Regions from separate parts of the Rhodoferax ferrireducens T118 genome, predicted to be linked through region 3. Evidence: predicted binding sites of a transcription regulator. Region 3 holds the regulator's gene; each other region holds the start of a gene.

Region 1 (4,821 bases), 2.2 Mb from region 3:
CGCGTTTTGGCCAGCGTATTCGTCGCCGATTTGAGAGCCAGCTGCATTTGTTACCCCCAGGTCTGCCAAGCCCGGCGTCGATGGCGCAGGCCTGTGACGCCTTGCGCGCGCTGGGCCTGGACAGCGCCAGCGCTTTGCGCACCACCCGCCAGCTGGTGCTGGAGCGCTTGCTGTGCCTGGACTGCGACCAGCAAGCGCCGTTGCAGCAGGTGACGCAGGCCATGACCGACCTGGCCGAGTTCGCGCTGAACACTGCCTGCGCCGAGGTGGAGCTGACACTGGACCAGACCCACGGCGCGCCCACGACCGCAGCGGGTGCGCGCGCGCAACTCTGGATCGTCGGCATGGGCAAGCTCGGTGCGCGTGAGCTCAACGTGTCGAGCGACATCGACCTGATCTACGTTTACGACGAAGACGGCGACACCGCCGGCGATAGCCAGGGGCGTGGCCGCATTTCAAATCAGGAATATTTTGCCAAGGCGGTGCGGGCTATTTACGCGCTGGTGGGCGACACCACGGAGCACGGCTTTGTGTTTCGGGTTGATCTGGCGCTGCGACCCAACGGCAATTCAGGGCCACCTGCCGTGTCGTTGGACGCGCTGGAACAATACCTGCATGTGCAGGGCCGGGAGTGGGAACGATTTGCCTGGCTCAAGAGCCGGGTCGTGGCCCCGCTGGGCTGTGTGGCGGACGGCTCGACCCTGGCGTTGCGTAACGTGGTGATGCCGTTTGTGTTCCGGCGCTATCTTGACTACAGCGTGTTTGATGCGTTGCGCGTGCTGCACCGGCAGATTCGCGAACATGCCAGCAAACGCAGCGCCGGGCACCCGGAGCGGGCCAACGACGTCAAGCTGTCGCGTGGCGGCATTCGTGAAATCGAGTTCATTGTTCAATTACTGCAGGTGGTGCGCGGTGGGCAATTTCCCGAGCTCAGAACGCGTGCCACGCTGAGAGCGCTGCCGCGGCTGGTCAAAGCGGGACTGATGCCGAAAAACACGGCGCAGGCACTGGCCGATGCCTATGTCTTTTTGCGCCAGGTCGAGCACCGGATTCAGTACCTGGACGACCAGCAAACCCATGTGTTGCCCACGCAGGACCAGGATCTGACCTGGATCGCCAGCACCCTGGGTTTTGCCACCGCGTGCCAGCTCTTGCACCAGCTCGACGCGCACCGCGAAGTGGTGGCCGAAGAATTTGACAAACTGCTCGGCGGCGGGGCGGATCAGAGCTGCAAGGGCTGCAACGGGGGCAATGGCGCCAAGTCGGCCGCCGCACCCGGCTTTGACGAAGTGCTTGAACAACTGGCTGATCAGTTCCGCCAGCGGGTGGCCAACTGGCGCGAGCACCCGCGGGTGCTGGCTTTGAAAGAAGAATCGCGCACCCGGCTGCTGCGTCTCATTGCGCGCACCGCCCAGTGGGTGCGCGAAGGCCGAGCAACCGAAGCCGCTGCCGTACGCCTGGTGGACTGGATGGAGCCGCTGTTACGGCGTGAAAGCTACCTGGCCCTGTTGCTGGAGCGACCCAACGTGCACGAGCGCTTGCTGCGCCTGCTCGATGCGGCGCGCTGGCCGGCGCGCTATTTGCTGCTGCACCCGGGTGTGATCGATGAGTTGGCCAGCGCCGACTTCCTGGATGAGCGCTTCTCTGCCAGCGATTTCGAGCATGAACTCGATCACCGACGTGCCGCGCTGGCGGGCACCGGCGAAGACGATGACGAAACCCTGCTCAATTTGCTGCGCCGCGCGCATCACGCCGAGGTGTTTCGTACCCTGGCGCGTGATGTGGAAGGCAAGTTGACGGTCGAGGCGGTCGCTGATGACTTGAGTTCACTCGCTGAGGCGGTCCTGCGCGTGACCACCCGCTGGTGCTGGAGTCGCCTGAAAAACAGGCACCGGGAAACACCACAATTTGCCATCATCGCCTACGGCAAGCTCGGCGGCAAGGAACTTGGCTATGGCAGCGATCTGGACCTTGTGTTCGTCTTTGACGACGATGATGAGCGCGCTCCGGAAGTCTATGCCAGCCTGGTGCGCAAATTGATCAACTGGCTGACGGTTAAAACCGGCGAGGGCGACCTGTACGAGATAGACACCGCGTTGCGCCCCAACGGCAACGCCGGGCTCTTGATCACCAGCTTTGACGCCTACGCCAACTACCAGCAGCAGCGTGGCTCTAACACTGCCTGGACCTGGGAGCACCAGGCCATGACGCGGGCCCGGTTTGTGCTGGGCGACGACACGCTGCGCCAGCGTTTTGATGTCATTCGCAAATCGGTCATCTCCGCGCCGCGCCAGGCAGAGGGCCTGAAAACAGAAATCAAGGCGATGCGGGAGCGGCTGCGCGACGCCCATGCTGGCAAAGAGGGGTATTTTGACGTCAAGTACAGCCCCGGCGGCATGATCGATGCGGAATTCGTCATGCAGTATCTGGTGTTGTCGCAGTCGGCGCAGCTACCCGAGTTGCTTGACAACTTGGGCAACATTGCCCTGCTTGAGCGCGCGGAAGTGATGGGCCTGTTGCCCGTCGGTGTCGGCCATGCGGCGGCCAGCGCCTACCGTACCCTGCGCCAGGTGCAGCACCGCGCACGCTTGAATGATGAGCCCTACCAGGTTCGTCTGCCGCAACTGCAGGCCGAGCGCGATGCGGTGCTGGCGCTGTGGCACGCGGTGTTCGGCGCCGCGCTCCCTTGAGTCCCGGCCTGGCTGGGTCCGGGTTTGCCCATTTGCTGATTTGGATCAACCGCAGACAGAAAGATTCTCTTGACAGGGTCAAATCTATCCAAACGCTACATTTAGTGGTTAATATCCTGTTCCACACTACCTATAGTGTTCAAAGGGAACAAGATGAGCGCAACAAAGCCACCCGTTTTCAGCCACATCATCAAACGCGACGGTGGCATCAAGCCGTTTGACGGCGCCAAAATAGCCCACGCCCTGGCACGCGCCGCCCAGGTCAGCGGTGAGTTTGACGATACCGAGGCGCAGCGACTGACCCACTACCTGGTGCTTCCAAAAATCAAGGTACACGGTCAAGTCACCCCGCACATTGAGCAGATTCAGGACGCGGTCGAATCTGCCCTGTTTGACGCCGGTTACCCCAAGACGCTGCGCGCCTACATCGTTTATCGCGAGCAGCACCACAAATTGCGCAGCGATCGCAAAACCCTGGTTGATGTCGAGTCGAGCATGAACGAGTACCTGCAGCAGTTGGACTGGCGCGTCAACGCCAATGCCAACCAGGGCTACTCGCTCGGTGGACTGATCCTCAACGTCTCGGGCAAGGTCATTGCCAATTACTGGCTCAATCACGTCTACCCGCCCGAAGTCGGCGCCGCGCACCGCAGTGCGGCGATCCACATTCACGACCTGGACATGCTCGCCGGTTATTGTGCGGGCTGGTCGCTGCGCACGCTGCTGCATGAAGGCCTGAATGGCGTGCCGGGCAAGGTCGAATCGGGGCCCCCGAAGCACCTGTCGAGCGCGGTCGGACAGATCGTCAACTTCCTGGGCACGCTGCAAAATGAGTGGGCCGGGGCGCAAGCCTTCAGTTCCTTCGACACCTACATGGCACCTTACGTCCGGCAGGACAAACTGAGCTACGACGAGGTCCGCCAGAGCCTGCAAGAGCTGATCTACAACCTCAATGTGCCCTCGCGCTGGGGCACGCAAACGCCTTTTACCAACCTGACCTTTGACTGGGTCTGTCCGCAAGACTTGCGCGAGCAAATTCCCGTGATTGCGGGAAAGGAGATGGCGTTCAGCTACGGTGAACTGCAGCCTGAGATGGACATGATCAACCGTGCCTACATTGAAATCATGATGGCCGGGGATGCCAAGGGGAGGGTGTTTACCTTCCCGATTCCGACCTACAACATCACCGAAGACTTTGACTGGTACAGCACCAATGCGGAGCTGCTGTTCGAAATGACCGCCAAATACGGTTTGCCCTACTTCCAGAATTTCATCAATTCGGAACTCAAGCCCAACATGATCCGCTCCATGTGCTGTCGCCTGCAGCTGGACCTGCGCGAGCTGCTCAAGCGCGGCAACGGCCTGTTCGGCTCGGCCGAGCAGACCGGCTCGCTCGGCGTGGTCACGATCAACTGCGCGCGCTTGGGGTATCTGCACCGCGGCGACGAAGCGGCCATGCTGGCGGCGCTTGACGCCCTGCTGGAACTCGGCCGCGACAGCCTGGAGATCAAGCGCAAGGTGATCCAGCGCCACATGGACAACGGCCTGTTCCCCTACACCAAGCGCTACCTGGGCACGCTGCGCAACCACTTCTCCACGCTGGGGGTGAACGGTATCAACGAGATGATCCGCAACTTCACGCAGGACAAGTACGACATCAGCGGCGAGTGGGGTCACGCTTTTGCGGTGCGCCTGCTCGACCATGTGCGCGCCCGCATGCTCGAATTCCAGGACCAGACCGGCCACATGTACAACCTGGAGGCGACACCGGCCGAAGGCACGACCTACCGCTTTGCCAAGGAAGACGCCAAACAGTTCCCGGACATCCTGCAGGCGGGCACCAAGGACATGCCCTACTACACCAACTCCAGCCAACTGCCGGTGGGCTTTACCGACGATCCGTTTGAGGCGCTGGAACTGCAGGACGATCTGCAGCGCAAGTACACCGGCGGCACCGTCTTGCACCTGTACATGACCGAGCCCCTGAGCAGCGCCGAGGCCTGCCGCCAACTGGTCAAGCGTTCGCTGTCGCGTTTTCACCTGCCCTACATCACCGTGACGCCCACCTTTTCGATCTGCCCGAAACATGGCTACCTGGGCGGACGGCATGACTTTTGCCCCAAATGCGACG
Region 2 (4,821 bases), 790 kb from region 3:
CAGGATCAGCGCGAGATGCAGGCGCGGATACGAACCGAAAAACTGGCCAGTATGGGCCGCATGTCCACTGCGGTGGCGCACGAAATTCGCAACCCGCTGGCAGCCATCACCCAGGCCAATGCGCTGCTCGACGAAGACCTGATCGACCCCAAACACAAACAGCTCACCCGGATGGTGCAGCAGAACGCCAAACGGCTGGAGAAAATTGTGGAAGACATTCTCAATGTCTCCCGCGTGCAGCAGCTTGAAAGTGTCAACTCAACGCCGGCACTGGACTTGAAGGAATCGGTCGAAAGAATTTGTCGTGACTGGCAAAACCAGACAGCCAGCGAGCACCTGCTCAGCGTCCAACTGCCCCCCGGCTTGATCGAGGTGAAGTTTGAGTCCGAGCATCTGCGCCGGATTCTGGTCAACCTGCTTGACAATGCACGGCGCTACGCAAGTCACCAACTTAACGCGATTCAGGTATCGGTCAGACCGACGACCCTTGAGCATTGCACTCTGAGTGTGTGGAGCGACGGCCAGCCCATGGATCAATCGGTGGAGCGCCATCTGTTTGAACCATTTTTTTCGTCAGAAAGCCGCTCCAGCGGCCTGGGCCTTTATATTTGCCGGGAGTTGTGCGAGGGGCATGGTGCCACTATTGCCTACGACCGGACCCGGCGAACCATGACTGGCAAGCCTGTTGATGGCAATGAGTTCCTGGTGACCTTGCGGACTCGGTCCGCAACGAGCAGCGCCCAGATGACCCACAAGCACACACCGGACACACCATGGCATCAAACACAACGCTGAGCAATGCCCGGATTCTGGTCGTCGATGACGAGCCCGACTTGCGCACGCTGTACGAGTTGACACTGTTGCGCGAGGGTTACAGGGTGGAAACAGCCGGCAACCTGGCTGAGGCCTTGCAGCATCTGGGCGAGCGCCGCTTTGACGTTGTGATTACCGACATGCGCCTGCCTGATGGTCTGGGCCTGGAACTGATCCAGCAACTGCGGGCGCAACAGCGCCCGGAGCGATGCGTCGTCATCACAGCCTATGGCTCGGCAGAAAATGCCGTCGAGTCACTCAAGACGGGCGCGTTTGACTATCTGACCAAGCCGGTTGATCTCAAGCAGTTTCGATCCGTCATCGCCTCTGCCGTGCAAGACCCGGCTCCGCGGCCAACCGCGGTCGGTCGCGCCGGCTCGCCACTCCCTGAGAGCAGCGATGCCGTGTTGCAGCGGCTGGTGGGGGAATCAGACAGCATGAGGCGGGTCAAGGAGCGCATCGTCAAGGTGGCACGCAGCATGGCACCCGTGTTGGTGCATGGCGAGTCCGGCACCGGCAAGGAACTGGTGGCGCGTGCCATTCATGCCAACAGTCACCGCACCGGCAGCGCCTGGGTCGCGGTGAACTGCAGCGCGATTCCCGAGAGTCTGCTCGAAGCCGAATTTTTTGGCTCAAAGAAAGGCGCCTACACAGGATCAACCCAGGACCGCGTTGGCTTCTTCCAGGCCGCAAGCGGTGGCACCTTGTTTCTCGATGAAATTGGCGACCTGCCCCTGTCGATGCAGTCAAAGTTGCTGCGGGCCATCCAGGAGCGTTGTATCCGCCCGATCGGGTCGTCCCAGGAAGAACCGGTCGATGTCCGCATCATCAGCGCCACGCACAAAGACCTGAGTCTGGAAGTGTTGGCGGGCCGCTTTCGGCAGGATTTGTATTACCGTCTGGATGTCATTGAAATTGAGATTGCACCATTGCGCGAACGCCGGGAAGACTTGCCTGCGCTGTGCCAGACCTTGCTGCGCCGGATCGCGTTTGAGGCGGGCATTCCGGTGCCGACACTCTCCAAAGCGGGACTTGAACAGCTCTCCCAAGACCCGCTGCCCGGCAACGTGCGCGAGCTGGAGAATCTGTTGCAGCGCGCCGTCGCCTTGAGTGACGGCGATGAACTCCAGCTTGAACTCACCGCTCGGCAGCCGCTGACCCAGGACGCCTCTTTTCTGGATAGCGGCCCGACACCGCTGGACGATGATCAAACCACCATCCCCAGCGACTTGCAAAGCCATCTCGACACTCAGGAACGCGACATCCTGATTCAGGCTCTGCGTGAAACCGGCTTCAATCGCACCGCCGCAGCGGCCCGGCTCGGTTTGAGCCAGCGCCAAATGGGTTATCGCATTGCCAGATTGAATATTGTTACCCCGCACAGCGGCGAATTGTCCGATGAGTCCCTTTAAGGCACAGGACGATTCGCCGCTTTGGCGCGAGGGTTGGTACCAATTTGCGGGTCGACTGACCTCACCCAATTACGGCCCCCGGCCGAGTCAGGCCGAGATTGACCTGATCGTGCTGCATTGCATCAGTCTGCCCCCTGGCCAGTATGGCGGTGACGAGGTACAGCGCCTGTTTACCAACCAGCTGGACTGGAACGCACATCCCTACTTCAAACGGATCGAGGGCATGCAGGTGTCGTCCCACTTTTACATCCGTCGCCAGGGTGAACTGCAGCAGTTTGTCAGTTGCGACCAGCGCGCCTGGCATGCGGGCGTGTCGAGTTACCGGGGACGCAGCGATTGCAATAACAACGCCATTGGCATCGAGCTGGAGGGGGTTGACGACGCCCCCTTCGATGAACGTCAATACGAAACACTGGTGAGCCTGTGCGCGGCCATTCTCCAACGCTACCCCATCACACAGGTTGCCGGACACGAACATATCGCACCAGGACGGAAAACCGACCCGGGAAGTGGCTTCGACTGGGCCCTGCTGCAGCAGGCGTTGGGCTTGTCCTCCAAATTTTTCCCAGCCAGTGTTTTACTGAAAAGTCTTTGCTGATTATTGTCCTCAATTAAGTAGGGTCTTTTCACATGACCACTACCGGTAGTGGTTTATGATGACGTTACCCCTATATATAGTGTTCTGCAAAACCGAAGCAAACCTATATCTCGGGATCAGGTTCTGCCCACTGAGGCACCGCCCCCACCTAAAACACAGTGACAGACGAGGACAAAATGCAGACTGTTTCAAACCCATCACCCGCCCGCCACTCCGATGTTCCTGCCGTGCACCGTATGGACGGCATCGACGACACCGCGGCCCATTCACTGAGCCAGTACCAGATCATCCGCCGTAACGGCGCGGTGGTGCCTTTTGAGCCCAACAAGATCGCCGTTGCCATGATGAAGGCTTTTCTGGCGGTGCATGGCACACAAGGTGCCGCCTCGGCCAGCGTGCGTGAATCGGTCGACGGCTTGACGCAGGGTGTGATCCACGCCCTGATGCGCTCGCGTCCGGCCGGGGGCACGTTTCACATCGAGGATGTGCAGGACCAGGTGGAGCTGGGCTTGATGCGTGGTGGTCATCATGAAGTGGCTCGTGCCTATGTTCTGTATCGGGAAAAGCGCACGCAGGAGCGGGCCCAACAATTGATCGCCACAGCAGCCACAGCACCCCTGTTGCATGTCGTGGACAAGGGTGGGCGCATCGTGCTTGACCTGGCGCGCCTAAAAGGCATCATCGAGTCGGCCTGCGCCGGCTTGGGTGCCGACATCAAGCCTGAGCCGATCCTGGCAGAGACGATGCGCAACCTGTACGACGGCGTCCCGATGGAGGAGGTGTACAAGGCCTCCATCCTGGCTGCACGCACGCTGATCGAGAAGGACCCCGATTACACCTATGCCACCGCCCGTTTGTTGTTTCACACTATCGCCAACGAAGTCCTGGGCCGGGATGTGGTGCAGGCCGACATGGCACAAGCCTATGTCGATTACTTTCCCCAATTTATCAAAAAGGGAATTGACCACGAATTGCTCGACGAACGGCTGCAGCAGTTTGACCTGCAACGACTGGGAGCCGCGCTGAAGGCCGAACGCGATCTGAAGTTTGATTACCTGGGGCTGCAAACCCTGTACGACCGCTATTTTTTGCACGTGGGCAAGGCACGCATTGAATTGCCACAGGCTTTTTTCATGCGCGTGGCCATGGGTCTGTCGCTGGGCGAGATCGACCGCGAAGCGCGCGCCATCGAGTTCTACGAAGTCCTGTCTTCTTTCGATTTCATGTCCAGCACACCCACACTGTTCAACAGTGGCACCTTGCGCTCGCAGTTGTCGAGCTGCTATCTGACCACCGTGCCTGACGATCTGGACGGTATTTATGAGTCCATCAAAGAAAACGCCCTGCTGTCCAAGTTCGCGGGCGGCCTGGGCAACGACTGGACGCGGGTGCGGGCCCTCGGTGCGCACATCAAGGGCACCAACGGCGAATCGCAAGGCGTGGTTCCCTTCCTGAAAGTCGTCAACGACACGGCGGTGGCGGTCAATCAGGGCGGCAAGCGCAAAGGGGCGGTTTGCACCTATCTGGAAACCTGGCATCTCGACATTGAAGAGTTCCTGGAGTTGCGCAAAAACACCGGCGATGACCGCCGTCGCACCCATGACATGAACACGGCCAACTGGGTGCCCGACCTGTTCATGCGTCGTGTCATGGAAAAAGGCCAATGGACCCTGTTCTCGCCAAACAATGTGCCGGACCTGCACGACAAGTTTGGCGCCGACTTCGAAAAGGCCTACGTCGCTTACGAAGAAAAAGCAGCACGCGGCGAGATCAGGCCAGCGCGCACGGTGCAAGCGGCGGACCTGTGGCGAAAAATGCTCACCATGCTGTTTGAAACCGGCCATCCCTGGATCACGTTCAAGGACGCCTGCAATATCCGCTCGCCGCAACAGCATGTCGGGGTGGTTCACTCCAGCAACCTGTGCACCGAAATCACCCTCAATACCAGCGACACGGAGACGGCAGTCTGTAATCTGGGCTCGGTCAACTTGCTGCAAC
Region 3 (4,821 bases):
CCATTGACCGCGTCAAGCAAATCTTTGGCGCCGATGCCGCCAACGTGCAACCCCATTGCGGCGCGTCCGCCAACGAGGCGGTGTTTCTGGCCTTTTTGAAACCCGGCGATACCATCATGGGCATGAGCCTGGCTGAAGGCGGCCACCTGACGCACGGCATGGCACTGAACATGAGTGGCAAGTGGTTCAACGTCGTCAGCTACGGCCTGAACGACAAGGAAGAGATTGACTACGACGCCATGGAGCGAAAAGCCCATGAGTCCAAACCCAAACTGATCATCGCCGGTGCCTCCGCCTACAGCCTGCGCATCGACTTTGCTCGCTTTGCCAAGGTCGCCAAAGACGTGGGCGCCATCTTTATGGTGGACATGGCGCACTACGCCGGCCTGATTGCCGCCGGCATCTACCCCAACCCCGTGCCACACGCTGACGTGGTGACCAGCACCACCCACAAAAGCCTGCGCGGCCCGCGAGGCGGCATCATTTTGATGAAAGCGCAGCACGAGAAAGCCATCAACAGCGCCATCTTCCCCGGCCTGCAAGGTGGCCCGCTGATGCATGTGATTGCGGCCAAGGCGGTGGCGTTCAAAGAAGCGCTACAGCCCGAGTTCAAGGTCTATCAGCAACAAGTGTTGACCAACGCCCGCGTCGTGGCTGAAACGCTGGTGTCGCGCGGCCTGCGCATTGTGAGTGGCCGCACTGAAAGCCACGTCATGCTGGTCGATCTGCGCTCCAAAAGCATCACTGGCAAAGAAGCTGAAGCGGTACTGGGCAGCGCCCACATGACCATCAACAAAAATGCCATCCCCAATGACCCTGAAAAACCCATGGTCACCAGCGGCGTGCGCATCGGTACCCCGGCCATGACGACCCGCGGCTTCAAGGACGAAGAAGCCCGCATTACTGCAAATTTGATAGCAGATGTACTAGATAATCCGAGGGATAGCGCCAATATTGATGCAGTACGCGCCAAGGTCAACGCACTAACCAAACGCTTCCCTGTTTATGGATAATTGCGGGACAGACCGCAGTTACACACAGTGAACAAGCTCTGTCCCCAACACTTCATGGATGTCCAGATTGCGGGACAGACCGCAGTTACACGCAGTGAACTTGTCTCTTCCTCGACTGACCAAGTATGAAATGCCCCTTCTGCAGTCACTCGGAAACCCAGGTGGTGGAAACCCGGATTTCTGAAGATGGGGACTCCATTCGGCGCCGGCGCCAATGCGCCTCGTGTCAAAAACGCTTTACCACTTATGAGCGTCCCGACGTTGCCTTTCCGGCCATTGTCAAAAAAGATGGCCGGCGCATTGAATACGAGCGTGCCAAACTACTCGCCTCCATGACACTGGCGCTACGCAAGCGCCCCGTGAGCACCGAGCAGGTGGATGGCGCCGTGGAGCGCATTGAAGAAAAGCTTCTCATGCAAGGGGTGCGCGAGTTGCCCTCAGCCCGCCTGGGCGAACTCGTGATGCGCGAGCTCAAGAAGCTCGACAAAGTGGCCTATGTGCGCTTTGCCAGCGTGTACCGCAGCTTTGAGGATATTGACGAGTTCAAGACGCTGGTGGATGAAGTGCGGCGGTAGGCGCAAACAGCCAACGTGATTCCTGGTGAAAGGAGGGAGACTGGCCCAACTGGCACCAGGCACCCGACAAAACCGACAGCCGGTTGAAGTTGCCTGACATGCGGCATGCACGCACATTGAAGTTCAAACCAAAGCTTTTTACACTTTGGGCATGGATACCCAAACCACCTGTCCTTGTGCAACACCCATTCGCCGCCCTGCACCCAATCGAGCGCAGGGCGGTTTTTCCATTGTTGAGGTGCTGGTTGCCATCATTATTCTGAGCGTGGGCATGCTGGGCGCGGTCGGCATGCAGGCAACAGCCATGCAATCCAACAAGGAAGCCCGCAATCAAGCGGCAGCCACTACTTTTGCCCGTGAACTTGCCGAGAAGATGCGGGGCAACCATACAGTCGCCATCAAGGCTGATTCCGCTGAGAATCCCTATATTTTTGATGCAACCCTGAACATCAACGACACCATCCCAACCCCAACCGTTAACTGCTTCTTAGACGGGTGCCCAACCGTCAAAGACGCCGCAACCTGGGATGTTGCGGACTGGCAGGGACGCGTCCAGGCCACACTCCCCACCCCCAGGGTCAAGGTCTGTTTTGACCAGACGCCTTTTGACAGCGCAGGAAAACCCCAGTGGGACTGCACAGACGACGGAGATATTGCCGTTCTGAAAATGAGTTGGACAAGAAAAAATACAGCCGGAACGCTTGAATTTGCCGGAAGTACCGGCATACCGGTCGTCGTTGTGCCACTGACCGCAGGAAGCTCCGAATGATGCCACGCCGCCTTCCCACTACAGGCCGCAAGCAGCGCGGCTTGACGCTGGTTGAGTTACTGGTCGCCCTCGGTCTGGGTCTGCTGGTCGTGGTCATTGCCGCAACGGCTCTTTTGCTGGGCCAGCAAGGCTACCGCAGCGTCGACACCACCACCCAGCTGCGGGACCGGGAGCGTTTTGCCGCTGACCTGCTGGCACGCGTCATTATTCAAACGGGTTATCAGGACCTGGGGGCTGGCAGTGTTTCCCTGCGCTCAACAGCCAAACTTCTTGGCAATGATCCAGAGCCCGATATTTATGGCTGGAACAACGCGATTTACAAAGATCCTGACGACCTGGTCCTGAGTACCAGCACCAAGATCACTAACGGCAACAGACCTGGCGCATGCACGGTCAATGACACTTCCTGCAAGAACGGCAGCGACGTTCTGGTGGTGCGCTACCAAGGCGTGAACTCGCCAACCGATGCCACCAAGCCCGACAACACCATGATCAATTGCATGGGACTTGGGGAGGCCGGCTTAACGAACGGGGATCTCAACGATCGTGCAAGCAGTATTTTCCATGTCACACGAGGCACCAATGGCGAACCGTCCCTCTCGTGCTCTTACTACAATTTTGCGACCGGTGCCTGGGTCGCATCCCAACCCATGATTGAGGGGGTTGAGTCTTTTCAGGTGCTGTTTGGCACCGACGGCGTCACCCCCTTGACCGCGGCCAGCGCTGCCGCCACACAAGACACCGTCGCGGATCGCTGGCTGCGCGCCGACCAGTTGACTGTCGCCGGCAACACCGCAGCCACACGCGAGAACTGGCGCCGGGTGCGGGCGGTGCGCGTCGGCCTGGTGCTACGGGGGCCTGTGGGCTCGGCTGAGCAGGCGTATGCAGACCCTTTCACGCCGCTGGGCCCAAAGTATGCCAGCCCCGATGACACAGGCTCCAGTCTGTCGGTGGCGGCGGACCGCCGCCTGCGGCTGCAAAGTACTTTTACCGTGCATTTACGCAACGACCTGACGCTCCGATGAAGTACCCACCTCTAGCATTCTTTCGCAGCGCGACAGTACGTGTGCGCAGCAAGCAGCGCGGATTTTCCCTCATCACCACGCTGATACTGCTCATCGTGGTCACGGTGCTGGGTATCGGCGCGAGCCAGATGGTGTTGCTGTCCGAGCGCGCGACCCGGTTTGACCGCGACACGCAAATCGCTTTTCAGGCGGCAGAAGCCGCACTGATTGACGCGGAATTCGATATCCGCGGCCCCAACACATCGACCACCCAGCGTGTGGCCTCATTTTCAGCCAGCAGCGAGCTTGGTTTTATGGACGGTTGCGGCACCGGTGCCTCGCTGGGCTTGTGTTTGCCCGCGGCCGATGGTCAAAAGCCGATCTGGTATTCCGTGGATTTCACCGACGAGAGCAGCAGCGCCAAAACCGTGAAATTTGGTGACTTCACTGGCCGAACCTTTGCCACCGGAACAAGTGGGATTCGTCCAGAAATAGCCCCGCGGTACATCATCGAAGTACTGCCCGACAAGACGCCTGGCCGCAGTGCCAGCGCGCAAAAAACTCTGTTCCGTGTGACGGCCATGGGCTTCGGGCCACGCAAGGAAACCCAGGCCGTGGTGCAAATGATATTTAGAAAAGAGTGATCGTCATGAATTTCCGAATTTTGTTTTCAAGCCCATCCAGCAAGTCATCGAAAAAAAAGTGGGGCGTCCGGCTGGCCCTGCTGGCAGCCTTCTCGGCCATCACGGTCGGGGTTGTGATCAGTCAAACCATCACCCTGCCGCCCTTGGTGGTGCTGCCGGCCGAGCCGCTTTACATGAACGGCGCCAAGACCAAAGGCAACTTGACGCTGGCGCTTTCGGTGGAATTTCCGACCGTAGGGCAGACTTATCGCGACGACTTCGATTCGACCAAGGAGTACGTCGGCTATTTTGACCCCAAAGCCTGTTATCGCGCTGTTTTGAGCAGCGGTTCTCTCGGCAATTATTTCGACTGGCAGACCAACAAGGGCACTTTTTCGGCGACCTGCCCAAGCAGTCAGTTCGATGGGAACTTCATGAACTGGGCCACCTCGTCGGCCATCGATATCATGCGTTACGGCCTGACCGGCGGTAACCGCACCATTGACGACAGCAACACAACGGTGGTTGACCGCGCTTGGTTGCCCGACAACTTTTACAAAAACTCCAGCTACTTCTCCGAAAAATTTGTACCGAACGCACAGTTGTCTGGCAGGACCGAAAATTCGCCCACGTCGTTTCCCAACGGCATGTGGATTTACAACTGTAAAAATCGCGTGTATTTTGCCGACGCTCAGGACAGTGGCACAAGCTGCGACAGTCCTTTCGGTGTTTCCGGTGCCCAAAGCGAGCATCTAATCAAGGCAAACGCCAACAACAAGGGAAACTTCTACGAAGTCAGAAACCTGGTTTGCGACCCCAACAGTGCCACCAACCGCC

What was found. The regulator NrdR, encoded in region 3, represses ribonucleotide reductase genes. The targets are predictions, from matches to a motif close to CACNANATNTNGTG.
Region 1: a site for NrdR is predicted at 2,815-2,828, ahead of RFER_RS01830 (ribonucleoside triphosphate reductase). Genes of this name have one in related genera too.
Region 2: a site for NrdR is predicted at 2,892-2,905, ahead of RFER_RS16945 (ribonucleoside-diphosphate reductase subunit alpha). Genes of this name have one in related genera too.

The regions. Positions count from the first base shown of each region.
Region 1 is NC_007908.1:371,715-376,535, forward strand. It holds gene glnE (bifunctional [glutamate--ammonia ligase]-adenylyl-L-tyrosine phosphorylase/[glutamate--ammonia-ligase] adenylyltransferase) at 1-2,690, shown strand, start outside; gene RFER_RS01830 (ribonucleoside triphosphate reductase) at 2,844-4,821, shown strand, end outside.
Region 2 is NC_007908.1:3,712,566-3,717,386, forward strand. It holds gene RFER_RS16930 (sensor histidine kinase) at 1-795, shown strand, start outside; gene RFER_RS16935 (sigma-54-dependent transcriptional regulator) at 774-2,225, shown strand; gene ampD (1,6-anhydro-N-acetylmuramyl-L-alanine amidase AmpD) at 2,212-2,823, shown strand; gene RFER_RS16945 (ribonucleoside-diphosphate reductase subunit alpha) at 3,060-4,821, shown strand, end outside.
Region 3 is NC_007908.1:2,925,634-2,930,454, forward strand. It holds gene glyA (serine hydroxymethyltransferase) at 1-1,013, shown strand, start outside; gene nrdR (transcriptional regulator NrdR) at 1,139-1,588, shown strand; gene pilV (type IV pilus modification protein PilV) at 1,740-2,357, shown strand; gene RFER_RS13440 (PilW family protein) at 2,357-3,382, shown strand; gene RFER_RS13445 (pilus assembly PilX family protein) at 3,379-4,005, shown strand; gene RFER_RS13450 (pilus assembly protein) at 4,011-4,821, shown strand, end outside.